Regions from separate parts of the Microbacterium sp. 05N427 genome, predicted to be linked through region 1. Evidence: riboswitches for the same ligand, from Rfam matches in the RefSeq annotation. Region 1 holds a riboswitch; each other region holds the start of a gene.
What was found. Region 1 has a riboswitch for thiamine pyrophosphate ahead of AC1DG4_RS07560 (ECF transporter S component). Riboswitches for the same ligand answer to the same signal wherever they lie in the genome.

Region 1 (4,207 bases):
AGTCGCAGTTCGAGCAGGCCGCGAGCGACACCGACGCCGACGAGGCGCTCGTCACCGGCACCGTCACGGTTCCGGTGGACGGATCCGTCGCGTCCGAGGTCGAGGCCGGTGCCGCCGCCGTGATCGGTGCGGGGACCGCCCCGGTCGCCGTCGCCGAGCGCGTCATCGAGTCGGCCGAGTCGCCGGAGAACTCGTCGTGGGAGATCGAGGACGACAGAGTCTGACCTCGTCCGCACCGACGTGAGCGCCGTCGTCCTGTTAGCAGGGCGGCGGCGCTTTCTCGTGGCGTGACGGCTCACGTCAGAGGTCGTGTTGTCGCTCAGGTCGCGATTTGTGCCGTTCTGCGCCTGCTTTAGCGGCAGAAAGTGCGACCTGAGCGGAGAAAGTGCGACCTGAACCGAGAAAGCGGGCGGCAGTCCGGATCCGTCGGCCTACTTCGTCAGGCCGAACAGTTCGAGCGGGTGGGTGAGACGCCACCAGAAGCTCGGGCCGTGCAGGGCGGTACGCAGCTCCAGCGGCACCGAGGCGGAGTCCAGCGGGCCCTTGAGGCTGAGCGTGCCCGCCTTTTCGCCGGCCTTCCAGCCGTCCCCGAGCGAGAACTTCGTGGTCGCCGTTGCGGAGGCGCCATTCCACAGCACCACGCGGGCGCTCTCGGCGGCCACCACCTGGGTGGTCTCGCCCCACGCCGTGTCGACCGTGCCCAGCGTCGCGCCCTTGTCCACCGTCTGCGGCTGGTCCTTCAGCGCCGCCTCGAGACCGGCGTAGAGCGCACGCGAGGCGTCGACCCGACCCGCATCGCTGTCCTGCCCGAGGGCGGCCACGTAGATCCGTACGACGGCGTCCCCGTCCGTGACGTCCTTGGCCGAGAGCAGGTTGTAGCGGGTATCGGCGCCGTCGCCGATCGTGCCGGTCTTGATGCCCACGATGCCGGCATCGTCGATGAGTCCGTTGGTGTTCTTCACGACACCCGCGCCGGGCAGCTCGACGCTCTTCTGCTTCACGATCCCGGCGACCACCGGGTTCTTCTCGGCGATCTGACCGAGCTGGATGAGCGCGCGCGGGGTCGAGACGTTGCCGAAGTCGAAGCCTGAAGGGGTCACGACCGTGATGTCGGCGAGGTCGTGCTGGCTCAGCCATTGATTCGCGGCGGCCGCATAGTTCTCATCCGAGCCCCACACCTCGCGGGCGAGGCGGTCGGCGTAGTTGTTCGCCGACCCGAGCAGGATCCCCTCGTACAGCTGGTACTGCGTGAGGGATCCGCCGACCGGGACGTCGAGCGCGGACTGGTCCTGGCGGAGGTAGCTCCAGTAGTCGTCGCTGTCGGCCTGCGTGAACGCGAAGGACGGGCCCTGCTCACCGGCCTTGAGGGGCATCTTGTCGAGCGAGGCGAGCACCGTCACGAGCTTCGTGATGCTCGCCATCGGAGCGTGCTGCTCGGCCGAGGCGATCGTGCCGATGCCGGCGACGCCCACCGCGGCGCTGCCCGTGGCAGGCCAGGCTGCGGCGGCCGCGGGAGCGGCGGGGGGCTGGAACGCGACGGGGGCCGCGACGGGTTGCACGGCGTTGAGCGGCCAGAGCGCGGTCGTGGCGCCGTACGCGATGATCACGGCGAGCACCCCGCCCAACGGCAGCAGCACTCCCGGTCGGGCCAGGCTGCGGTGCGGGACATCGTCCAGCAATGCACGGGACGGAGCCGCGGCTGCGGCGTTGCCTGCGCCGACCCGAGTCACGTCGACCCAGGAGAGCGCGGCGGCCGGCGGGCGGTCGGGGCCGCGGACGAGCGATGCCGAGGGCAGCGGCCGTGCGGCGCGGGTCGGGGCGGTGGGAGCGACGGCCGGAGATCCGGCTGCCGGGGATGCGGCGGCGGCGGGGGCGGTGGCGACGGCGGGGGCCGTTTCTGCCGGCGCAGCCGACGGTTCGACCGAGGCCGGATCCGTCGTGGCGGGCGTCACCGCCGCGTCCGTGGCGGGCGTCTCGGACATCGTCGCGACCCCGCCCGCGGCAGGCGACTCAGCAGGAGCCTCTGGCATCGGCGCGCTCTCGATCGCCGGATCCTTCTGGGCGACCGTTGATGCCGACGGCGCCGGATCCGCGGTGCCTCCGAACAGCGGCGCAGAAGAGGGGAAGTCCGGCGCGGGGAACAGCGGTTCCGGAGCGGGGGTCTCCCGCGGAGGGAACAGCGAGGCAGGCTCGGGCCGCTCCGGTGCGGCAGGGAACAGGGCTGCCGGTTCCGGCGCGAGCGCGTCGACGGCCGCGCGGGAGGCGTCGACAGCGGGTGCGTCGGCGTCGGCGATCTTCGGATCGACCTGGGCGGCCCCCGGACCGTCGTCATTGTTCACCCCCCTACCGTATCTGGCAGCCCTGTCAACGGCAGGTATCGCGGGCGTTCTCGCGTCACGCCGTGTGACGAGAAGGTCGCCGGTGCGCCCCGGCGGGGATAGGATGGGCGGATCACCACGGGAGTCCGGCGAGCCGGGCTGAGAGGGAGCGAATCGCGCTTCGACCGTCGAACCTGATCCGGATCATGCCGGCGCAGGGAGGAGCATTTCACATGCATGCATCTGCAACCGCACAGAACGTGAACAGCAGCGGGGCGGTCGCACGCCGCCTGAACTGGCGCGTCGTCGACATCGTCGTGGCCGCCGTGCTCGGCGTCGCCATCGGCCTGATCTTCTGGGTCTGGAACACGATCGGCTATGCCTGGTTCACCGCGGCCGACGGCCTCACCCCTGGCCTCGGCGGCATCGCGGTCGGGATCTGGCTGCTCGGCGGCGTGGTCGGCGGGCTCGTGATCCGCAAGCCAGGAGCCGCCCTCGTCGTCGAGGTCGTCGCGGCGATCGTGTCGATGCTGATCGGCAACATCTGGGGCGTCTCCACGGTGCTCGAAGGCATCGCGCAGGGCCTCGGGGCCGAGCTGATCTTCGCGATCTTCCTGTACCGCCGGTTCTCGCTGCCCGTCGCCGCGCTCGCCGGCGTGGCCGCCGCTGCGGGCGCCTGGCTGTTCGAGCTGTTCTACGGCAGCTCCCCGAACATCCTGAAGTCGGCCGAGTTCAACGCGATCTACCTCGGCGCCCTCGTCGTCTCGGGCGCGCTGCTGACCGGTGTCCTCGGATGGCTGCTCGTGCGCGCTCTCGCCGCGACCGGCGCCCTGAGCCGTTTCGCCGCGGGACGCGAGCTCCGCCGCGAGGTCTGACATGACCGCGGGTGCCGCTCGCGTCGTCGCGGACGGGTGGGGCTGGCGTTACGCCGGCCGCCGCCTGCCCGCGGTCAGCGACGTGACCTTCACGATCGAGCCGGGGGAGAGGGTGCTCCTGCTCGGTGCGTCGGGTGCCGGCAAGTCGACGCTCCTGACCGGCATGGCGGGGCTGCTCGGCGATGCCGATGAGGGTGAGAGCCGCGGATCCCTGCACGTCGACGGATCCGATCCGGAGGGCCAGCGGGGCAGGATCGGGCTGGTCCTGCAGGATCCTGATGCCGGTGTCGTGCTGAGCAAGGTCGGCGACGACGTCGCTTTCGGCTGCGAGAACCTCGGTGTGCCCGCGGAGGACATCCCCGCTCGCGTCGTGGAGGCGCTGGACGCGGTCGGTCTCGACGTGCCGCTGGACCGGTCCACGGCGGCGCTCTCTGGCGGACAGAAGCAGCGGCTCGCGCTCGCCGGGGCCCTCGCGATGCGGCCGGGGCTGCTGCTGCTCGATGAGCCGACGGCCAACCTCGACCCCGACGYCGTGCAGGAGATCCGAGCGAGCGTCGAGCACGTCGTGGCGGCGACCGGCGCCACGCTCGTGGTGATCGAGCACCGCACCGCGGTCTGGGCGGATCTGATGACCCGCGTGATCGTGGTCGGCGCGGACGGCGGGCTCCTCGCCGACGGGGCCCCGGACGACGTGTTCCGGGTGCACGGCGACGCCCTCGCGGACGCGGGCGTGTGGGTGCCGGGGCATCCGGTGGGCCTGCCGGTACTGCCGGTGGCGGATCCCGTCCCGGATGCCGCCGTCCTCAGGGCCCGTGCCCTCGCGATCACGCGTGACCGCCGGCATGCCGTGCAGCGCGGGCTCGACCTCGTGGTGCCGGATGGCGCGGCGACCGTGATCGTCGGTCCGAACGGGGCGGGCAAGTCCACGCTCGCCCTCACGCTCGCCGGACTCCTCGATGCGCTCGACGGCACCGTCGAGGCGGCGGAGAGGCTCCGGGGGCGGCGGGGGCTGGA
Region 2 (4,207 bases), on a different contig from region 1:
GCAGGTACAGGGCGTCCTGCGCGAGGTACCAGCGGAACGAGGTCTCCGGCAGGCTCCCGTCGGCGAGGCGGCGCAGGAACGGCAGGTCGTCGATCGCGCGACGGATCGGGGCGATCGAGGACCACCACTCCGCGGCGATCGCCGCGCGGCCAGGAGCGGCTTCGAGGCCTCCGCGCCGCCACAGCCCGGCGAAGTGGCTGACCGGGCCGTGACCGGATCCGACCTGAAGTCCGGCGCCGGCGGCGATCGACTCCCGCAGCCACGACCGCACCTCGGCGACCGCATCCCGCCAGTCGTGATCGGCCGCCCGGCGGGTCGCGAGCCCGGCGGACAGCGAGCAGCCGGTGCCGTGCGTGCTGGCCGTCCGGATCCTGGATCCGGGATACTCGCGCACCGGCCCGGAGGGACCGACGAGCGCATCGGGCGCCTCGTCGCCGCCGAGGTGCCCGCCTTTCACGAGCACCAGCGCACCCGTCTCGGCCGAGAGCCGTTGCGCCTGGGCGAGGGCGCCGGTCCAGCTCGTGGCCGCGGGCTCTCGCGCGAGGACGGCGAGCTCCGGCAGGTTCGGTGTGAGGAGATCGGCCAAAGGCAGCAGGGCGCGCAGCGCGTGCTCCGCCTCGGCGTCCAGCAGCCGATCGCCGCTGGTGGCGATCATGACCGGATCCAGCACGACGGTGGGCGGCCGGTGCTCCTGCAACCAGGATCCGACCTCGGCGATCACCGCGGATCCGGCGAGCATCCCGATCTTCACGGCGTCGATCCGCACGTCGTCGCTGATCGCGTCGAGCTGGGCGCGCAGGAACGCGGCGGGCGGGACGTGCACGCCTCTGACTCCGCGGGTGTTCTGTGCGGTCAGTGCGGTGATCGCGGCCATGCCGTAGCCGCCGTTCGCAGCGATGGCCTTGAGGTCGGCCTGGATTCCCGCCCCGCCGGACGGGTCGCTGCCCGCGATCGAGAGCACGCGGGGCACCCCGCCCGCGCCCCAGGCGCGCAGCAGCTTGCGTGCGGCGACGCGCGGATCCGGCGCCGCGCACAGCGCCGACACCACCGCGACCCCCGCCGCTCCCGCGGCGCGGAGCGCAGCCGCGTCGGTCCGCTCGATGCCACCGATCGCGACGCACGGCAACGGGCTCGCCGCGGCGAACGCGGCGAACCCCGCCACGCCGAGCTCCGGCGGATGGTTGCGCTTGGTCGTCGTGGGGTGGATCACGCCAACGCCCAGGTAATCGACCGTGCCCGCCGGCAGCGCCATCGCGGCTTCGAGGTGCGCCGGCTGGTTCGCCGTGAGCCCGACGATCGCGTCGGGGCCCAGCACCGAACGGGCGACGAGCGGCGACACGTCCGACTGACCGATGTGGATGCCGTCCACGCGCGCGCCTCGGCGCCGCGCCTCCACGACGGCGTCGAGACGATCGTCGACCACGAGCAGTGCCCGACCGGCGATGACCTCGGAGAGTTCGACGAGCTGCTCCACGATCGACCCGTCATCGGCGTCCTTGTCGCGCAGCTGCACGATCCGCACGCCGCCGGCCACGGCGGCGTCGACGACGGCGGGCACACCGCGTGCGCCGCTCAGCACGGGGTCCGTGACGAGGTAGAGGGCGAGGTCGTCGGCCGTGAGCCGGCGCCGGGCGCCCGCCTGCGCGGTGCGCGCGGGGCGCGGCGCGGTGGCGACGTCCGCGAGCGTCATGCCGTGGCCCCCGCGGTCTCGATCGTCACGACGTCGACCCGGGCGCGCGCCGCGAGGGACTCCGGCCGGATCGCGGCGAGGTCGTCGAGCAGGGCGACGGCGAAGGATCCGGGTCCTCCCGACCGCGCCGCAGCGTCTTCGGCGGCGAGCGTGTAGACCAGCGTGGCCGCAGCGGCGGCGACCAGAGGGCTGTCGCCCGTCCGTCGCGCGGCGCCGAGGAAGGCAGCCATCACCGCGCCGAGCGCGCAGCCGCCGCCGGTGACACGGGTGAGCAGGACGTCGCCGTTCGCGATGCGGACCTCGCGATCCGCGTCGACGAGGAGATCGACCGGGCCGGACACGGCCACCGCTCCCCCGGTGACCCTGGCCAGGTCTCGGGCCGCGTCGGCCGCGGCCTCTGTGCCGTCCAGCGCATCGACACCGCGCCCGCCCTGGCTCTGGCCGGCGAGGGCGAGGATCTCCGAGGCGTTGCCGCGGATGACCGTGGGGCGCAGGGCGAGCAGGTCCTGCGCCAGCGCCGTACGCACCGGCAGTGCGCCGACCGCGACCGGATCAAGCACCCACGGGGTGCCGGCCGTGCGCGCACCGCCGACAGCCTCGAGGCTCGCGGAGCGCTGCTCGGGCGTGGGAGTGCCGAGGTTCACCAGCAGCCCGGACGAGATCGCGGCGAACATGCCGGCCTCCCCCGTGATGTCCACCATCGCGGGCGCGGCTCCCAGCGCGAGCAGCACGTTGGCGGTGAACCCGGTGACCACCGAGTTCGTGATGCAGTGCACGAGCGGGGGCTCCGCCCGCAGCTCCGCGAGAAGGTCCGCGGCGGATTCCACCACGGATTCGGACTTTGTTTCCAGACGCGCGCTCATCGCGACATCCCTTCGCTAGTACGACCTAGATCAGGTTCGACGGGTGTGTTCTCAGCCGCGGATGCGGCACCCCGTGTCACTGCCGGTCAGTCTAGCCAGGACGGCTCGGTCCGAACCACGATGGATCCGGATCCGTTCCCGTCACGCGACGGATGCGCGACGAGAGAACGCCTGCACGATGGATCCGTGGATCCGGTCGTGCAGGCGTTCCCGTGTCGTGCGTGCGTCGCGTCTCAGTCGCGGATCTGAGCCCCGAAGCGCTCGGTCGCGACGGCGACGCCGGCGAGCTTCGCCTCGGTCGCCTCGGCGGCGGTCAGGGTGCGGTCATCGGCCCGGAAGCGCAGCGCGAAGCTCAGGCTCTTGGATCCGTCCGCCACGCCCTCGCCGCGGTAGTCGTCGACGAGGCGGACGGACTCGAGGAGCGCGCCCGCGCCCTCGGACAGGGCCGCGCTCACCTCGGCGGCGGGGATTCCCGCGTCCACCACGAGCGACACGTCCTGCGTCGCGGCCGGGTAGGTCGACAGCGATGCCGCGACCACGCGCTCCCCCGCCAGGGCCAGAACCCGGTCGAGGTCGAGCTCGAGCACCACCGCGCGCCCCGGCAGGTCGGCGTCGGCCGAGACCTGCGGGTGCAGTTCGCCGACGTAGCCGACCACGGTCGCAGAGCCTGTCGAAGCGTCGCGCACCTGCAGCACGCCGGTGCGTCCCGGGTGCAGAGCCGCGCGGCTCCCCTGCACGACGTCGATCTCGACGCCGGCCGCCTCCGCGATCACGCGCACAGCGTCGAGCGCCTCGCTGAGACCGTACTCCTCGGCCGCGCGCCCCGGCTGGCGGGGGGTGACGTGCCCGGTGAACAGGGCCGCGACGAGGCGGGCCTGCGGCGGGATCGAGGCGTCCAGGGCCGCGAGCGTGTCATCCGAGGGCTTGACGCCGAGCGGCGGCACCTCGTCGGTGCCGTAGACGACGCCCGGCTCGGGCAGGAACACGACGCCGGTCTCGAAGATCGCGAGATCCACGAGACCGCGCGCGATGTTGCGGTGCGCGATCTGCAGCAGACCGGGGAGCAGCGAACGACGCAGGAACGGCGCCTGCCCGTCGAGCGGGTTCGCCAGGCGCACGCCGGGGATGCGATCCCCCGAGGCCGAGCCGTGCAGGTCGTTCTGCTCCTCGGTGGTGAACGGGAACGCCGGGGTCTCCACGAGCCCTGCGGCGGCCAGGGCGTTCGCGACGCGACGCCGGCCCTGCTGCAGGTCGGTGAGTCCGCGGCCGGACGGCGGCGTCGGGAGCACGGACGGGATCCGGTCCAGTCCGTGAATGCGCGCGACCTCCTCGGCCAGCGACCACTTGTCGGTGAGGTCAGGGCGCCAACTCGGCGGGATGACGTTCCAGCCGGAGTCGGCCGCCGTCACCTCGGCGCCGATCGTCTCGAGGGCGCCCGTCACCTCGGCGTCGGTGTAGTCCACGCCGATGAGGCCCTGCACGAAACCGGCCGGAAGGTCGATGCCCTCGATGAAGACCTCGGCGAAGAGCGCGCCGCCCTCCTCGGTCAGCGTGCCCCCGGCGAGCGAGACCATGAGGTCGGCGACGCGGCGCGCGGCGGCGAACGGGATGAGCGGATCCACTCCGCGCTCGAAGCGCTTGGACGCCTCGCTGG
Region 3 (4,207 bases), on a different contig from region 1:
GAGCTGCGCCTGGATGTTCTGCTCGAGCGGGCCCGTGATCGGCGTCCACAGCTGTTTCATGACGGCCTTGTTCTGCTCCTTGCCCGCCACGGCGGGATCCAGAGCCGCGTTCAGCGCGGCGGTCAGGGTCGGCTTGTCGGCCATGCTGTGCGTGATGTTCAGCGGAAGCAGCGTGAACAGGATCGAGAGCATGATCGCCGTACCCAGCGTTCCGCCGATCTGGCGGAAGAAGGTCGCGGCGCTCGTGGCGACGCCCATGTCGGGCGCGGACACCGCGTTCTGGCTCGCCATCGTGAGCGACTGCATGAGCTGACCGAGTCCGAGACCGACCACGAACATGCCGATCATCATGAACCACACCGGCGTGCTGGACGAGACGAAGGTGAGCAGCAGGAATCCGAGAGCGGTGCACAGCGTGCCGGTGCGCGGGAAGATGCCGTACTTCCCGGTGCGCGACGTGATCTGACCGGCGGCCATGGACGACGTCATGAGGCCGACGACCATCGGCAGCATGGCGAAGCCGGATTCGGTGGGGGTCAGGCCCGCGACGATCTGCATGTACAGCGGGATGGTCATCATCGCGCCGAACATGCCGAAGCCGACGAGCACGCCGATGACGGTCGCCATCGAGAACGTGTTGGAGTGGAACAGGCGGATCGGGATGATCGCGTCGTCCTTCATCGCGATCTCGATCAGCACGAAGGCGATGGCGCCCAGGCCGCCGATGACGTAGCAGGCGATCGCGGCGAACGAGGACCAGCCCCACTCACGGCCCTGTTCGGCCACGAGCAGCAGCGGTACGAGCGCCACGATCACGGCCGTCGCTCCCCACCAGTCGATACGCGGGTTCTTGTGCGTTCCGACCTTCGGAAGGTGCAGGAACGCGATCACCATGCCGAGCGCGATGAGGCCGATCGGCAGGTTGATGAGGAATACCCAGCGCCATCCCGAGATCCAGAGGATCTCGTTCGCGCCGGCGAACAGACCGCCGACGAGCGGGCCGATCAGCGAGGAGATGCCGAACACGGCGAAGAAGTAGCCCTGGTACTTGGCGCGCTCGCGCGGAGCGAGGATGTCCGCCATGATCGCGAGCGGCAGCGACATCAGCGCGCCGGCGCCGATGCCCTGGAAGGCGCGGAAGCCGGCCAGCATCAGCATCGACGTCGAGAATGTCGACAGCACGGATCCGAGGATGAACACCGTGATGCCGAAGATGAACAGCGGTCGGCGACCGAAGATGTCGCTGAGCTTGCCGTAGATCGGCACCGAGATCGTCGAGGTGATCAGGTAGGCGGTGGTGACCCAGGCCTGCTGATCGAGGCCGTGCAGGTCATCGCCGATCGTACGGATCGCGGTTCCCACGATCGTCTGGTCGAGCGACGAGAGGAACATGCCGGCCATGAGGCCGTAGATGACGAGCAGGATCTGCCTGTGCGTCATGATCGGGGCGTTCTGCTTGCGCTCCGTGCGCGTCGCCCCTGTAGTTGCTGTCGCGGTGGACATGGAGTCCCTTTCACGTGGATCGAGGACGCCGTCGCCCGTCGTCGACACCCGTCGCTTCGAGCGCCGACGTTGGCGGCAAGAATGTTGCAGCCATGCAAGATTACACGAAAGGAAAGGTTGCGCAAACGCAGAATCCCTATGAGGTTGCTGGATCCTGCCCGACCGGGACACGGCGGACGCAGAGTGCGCGCACCCCGCGGCGCAGCCGTGCTGCGCGTTGCGTGTACTGTGTCGGTATCCACACGGGTGCCCTCGCAAGGGCTGAGATCGGGCTGACGCGGCTCGAACCGTTCGAACCTGTCCGGGTAATGCCGGCGAAGGAAGTAGGAGCCCTCATGGGATCTCGCGATTCTGCGCGCGCGCTCGCGCATCTGCACGACTCCACGCACGACCTGCACGTGCCCGTCACCCGGATCGCGCTGGATCCGTCGCCGGACGGGACGCAGAACCCGCCGGTGACGATCTACCGCACCGAAGGACCGGGGAGCGATCCGGTCGTCGGCCTGGCCGCGCTGCGGGAGCGCTGGATCGCGGACCGCGACGACACCGACGCGTATCAGGGCCGGGCGCGCGATCTGCACGACGACGGCCGCTCCGCGATCCGCCGCGGCGCCGCCTCCGCGGAGTGGCGCGGCGTGCGGCGGCCGGTCCGCCGGGCCCGTGCCGGACGCACGATCACCCAGATGCGGTACGCCCGCGACGGCCTGATCACGCCCGAGATGCGCTTCGTCGCGCTGCGGGAGAGCTGCGATCCCGAGCTGGTCCGCGCCGAGGTCGCGGCCGGCCGGGCGATCATCCCGAACAACGTCAACCACCCCGAGTCCGAGCCGATGATCATCGGAAAGGCGTTCCTGGTCAAGATCAATGCGAACATCGGCAACTCCGCGGTGACGAGCTCGATCGCCGAGGAGGTCTCCAAGCTGCAGTGGGCGACCACCTGGGGCGCCGACACCGTGATGGACCTGTCGACGGGCGACGACATCCACACCACGCGCGAGTGGATCATCCGCAATTCGCCGGTCCCGATCGGCACCGTGCCGATCTACCAGGCGCTCGAGAAGGTCGACGGCGACGCCTCGGCGCTCACCTGGGAGATCTATCGCGACACCGTCATCGAGCAGTGCGAGCAGGGCGTCGACTACATGACCGTGCACGCCGGCGTGCTGCTGCGTTATGTGCCGCTCACCGCGGACCGGGTGACGGGGATCGTGTCCCGCGGCGGGTCGATCATGGCCGGCTGGTGCCTCGCGCATCATCAGGAGAACTTCCTCTACACGCACTTCGACGAGCTCTGCGAGATCTTCGCGCAGTACGACGTCGCGTTCTCGCTGGGCGACGGGCTGCGGCCCGGATCCATCGCCGACGCGAACGACGCCGCCCAGTTCGCCGAGCTCGACACGCTCGCCGAGCTGACGAAGCGGGCGTGGACGCACGACGTCCAGGTCATGGTGGAGGGGCCGGGGCACGTGCCTTTCCACCTGGTGCGGGAGAACGTGGAGCGGCAGCAGGAGCTGTGCGACGGCGCCCCGTTCTACACTCTCGGCCCCCTGGTGACCGACGTCGCCCCTGGCTACGACCACATCACCTCGGCGATCGGCGCGACCGAGATCGCGCGCTACGGCACGGCGATGCTCTGCTACGTGACGCCGAAGGAGCACCTCGGACTGCCCGACCGGGATGACGTGAAGACCGGGGTCATCACCTACAAGATCGCCGCGCATGCCGCCGACCTCGCCAAGGGCCACCCCGGTGCGCGTGACCGCGACGACGCGCTCTCGAAGGCGCGCTTCGAGTTCCGCTGGCTCGACCAGTTCGCGCTGTCGCTGGATCCGGACACCGCAGAGGCCTTCCACGACGAGACCCTGCCGGCCGAGCCGGCCAAGACCGCGCACTTCTGCTCGATGTGCGGGCCGAAGTTCTGCTCGATGCGGATCTCGCAGGACATCCGGGATCGCTTCGGCGACGGCGCGGAGCAGGAGCGCATCGCCGGCATGGCGCAGAAGTCCGCGGAGTTCGCCCAGGCCGGGGGACAGGTCTACCTGCCTATGCCGACCGTCGGATCGCGGTAGGACAGGATGCTGCGCAAGGGCGCCGCCGTGGAGAGCGACGGCGACCGCATCGTCGTGGTCGGCGCCGGGATCGTCGGGCTGAGCATTGGGTGGCGGGTCGCGCGGACGGGTCGCCGCGTGGTGCTGTGCGACCCGGATCTCGCCCGCGGCGCCACATTCGCCGCCGCGGGGATGCTCGCGCCGGTGAGCGAGTACCACTATCAGGAGGACGAGCTGCTGCCGCTGCTGCTGGCGTCCGCGGCGCGGTATCCGGAGTTCGTGCGCGCGCTCACGCCCGAGGGCCGGCCTGCCGAGGAGACGGCCGGCTACCGGCCCGGCGAGACCCTGCTGGTCGGGGTCGATCAGGGCGATCGCCGCGCGCTCGCGGATCTGCACGCCGCGCACACCGCGCACGGGCTCGCCGCCGAGCCGCTGACCGCCCGGGACGCCCGCGCCCTGGAACCGCTGCTCGGCCCGCGCGTCACGAGCGCCTACCGGATCCGCGGCGACCATCAGGTCGATCCGCGCGTGCTCGCGGCGCGGCTGCTGCAGGCCCTCGAGGCCGACGACCGGGTGCGGATCGTCCGGGAGCGCGTGACGGAGCTGCGGCGCGCGTCGGCGGATCCGGATGCACGGGTGACCGGCGTGCGTCTCGC

Region 2: it holds a riboswitch for thiamine pyrophosphate, as region 1 does, so the genes downstream of both, thiM (hydroxyethylthiazole kinase) here and AC1DG4_RS07560 (ECF transporter S component) in region 1, are expected to answer to the same signal.
Region 3: it holds a riboswitch for thiamine pyrophosphate, as region 1 does, so the genes downstream of both, thiC (phosphomethylpyrimidine synthase ThiC) here and AC1DG4_RS07560 (ECF transporter S component) in region 1, are expected to answer to the same signal.

What each region holds. Positions count from the first base shown of each region.
Region 1 covers NZ_JBFTMT010000006.1:178,587-182,793, reverse strand. The annotation lists gene AC1DG4_RS07570 (ABC transporter ATP-binding protein) at 1-224, shown strand, start outside; gene AC1DG4_RS07565 (D-alanyl-D-alanine carboxypeptidase family protein) at 432-2,339, opposite strand; TPP riboswitch at 2,447-2,556, shown strand; gene AC1DG4_RS07560 (ECF transporter S component) at 2,552-3,193, shown strand; gene AC1DG4_RS07555 (ABC transporter ATP-binding protein) at 3,195-4,207, shown strand, end outside.
Region 2 covers NZ_JBFTMT010000007.1:326,340-330,546, reverse strand. The annotation lists gene AC1DG4_RS09695 (bifunctional hydroxymethylpyrimidine kinase/phosphomethylpyrimidine kinase) at 1-1,690, opposite strand, end outside; gene thiM (hydroxyethylthiazole kinase) at 1,687-2,553, opposite strand; TPP riboswitch at 2,544-2,637, opposite strand; gene pheT (phenylalanine--tRNA ligase subunit beta) at 2,787-4,207, opposite strand, start outside.
Region 3 covers NZ_JBFTMT010000001.1:105,499-109,705, forward strand. The annotation lists gene AC1DG4_RS00500 (MDR family MFS transporter) at 1-1,503, opposite strand, end outside; TPP riboswitch at 1,736-1,843, shown strand; gene thiC (phosphomethylpyrimidine synthase ThiC) at 1,839-3,572, shown strand; gene thiO (glycine oxidase ThiO) at 3,579-4,207, shown strand, end outside.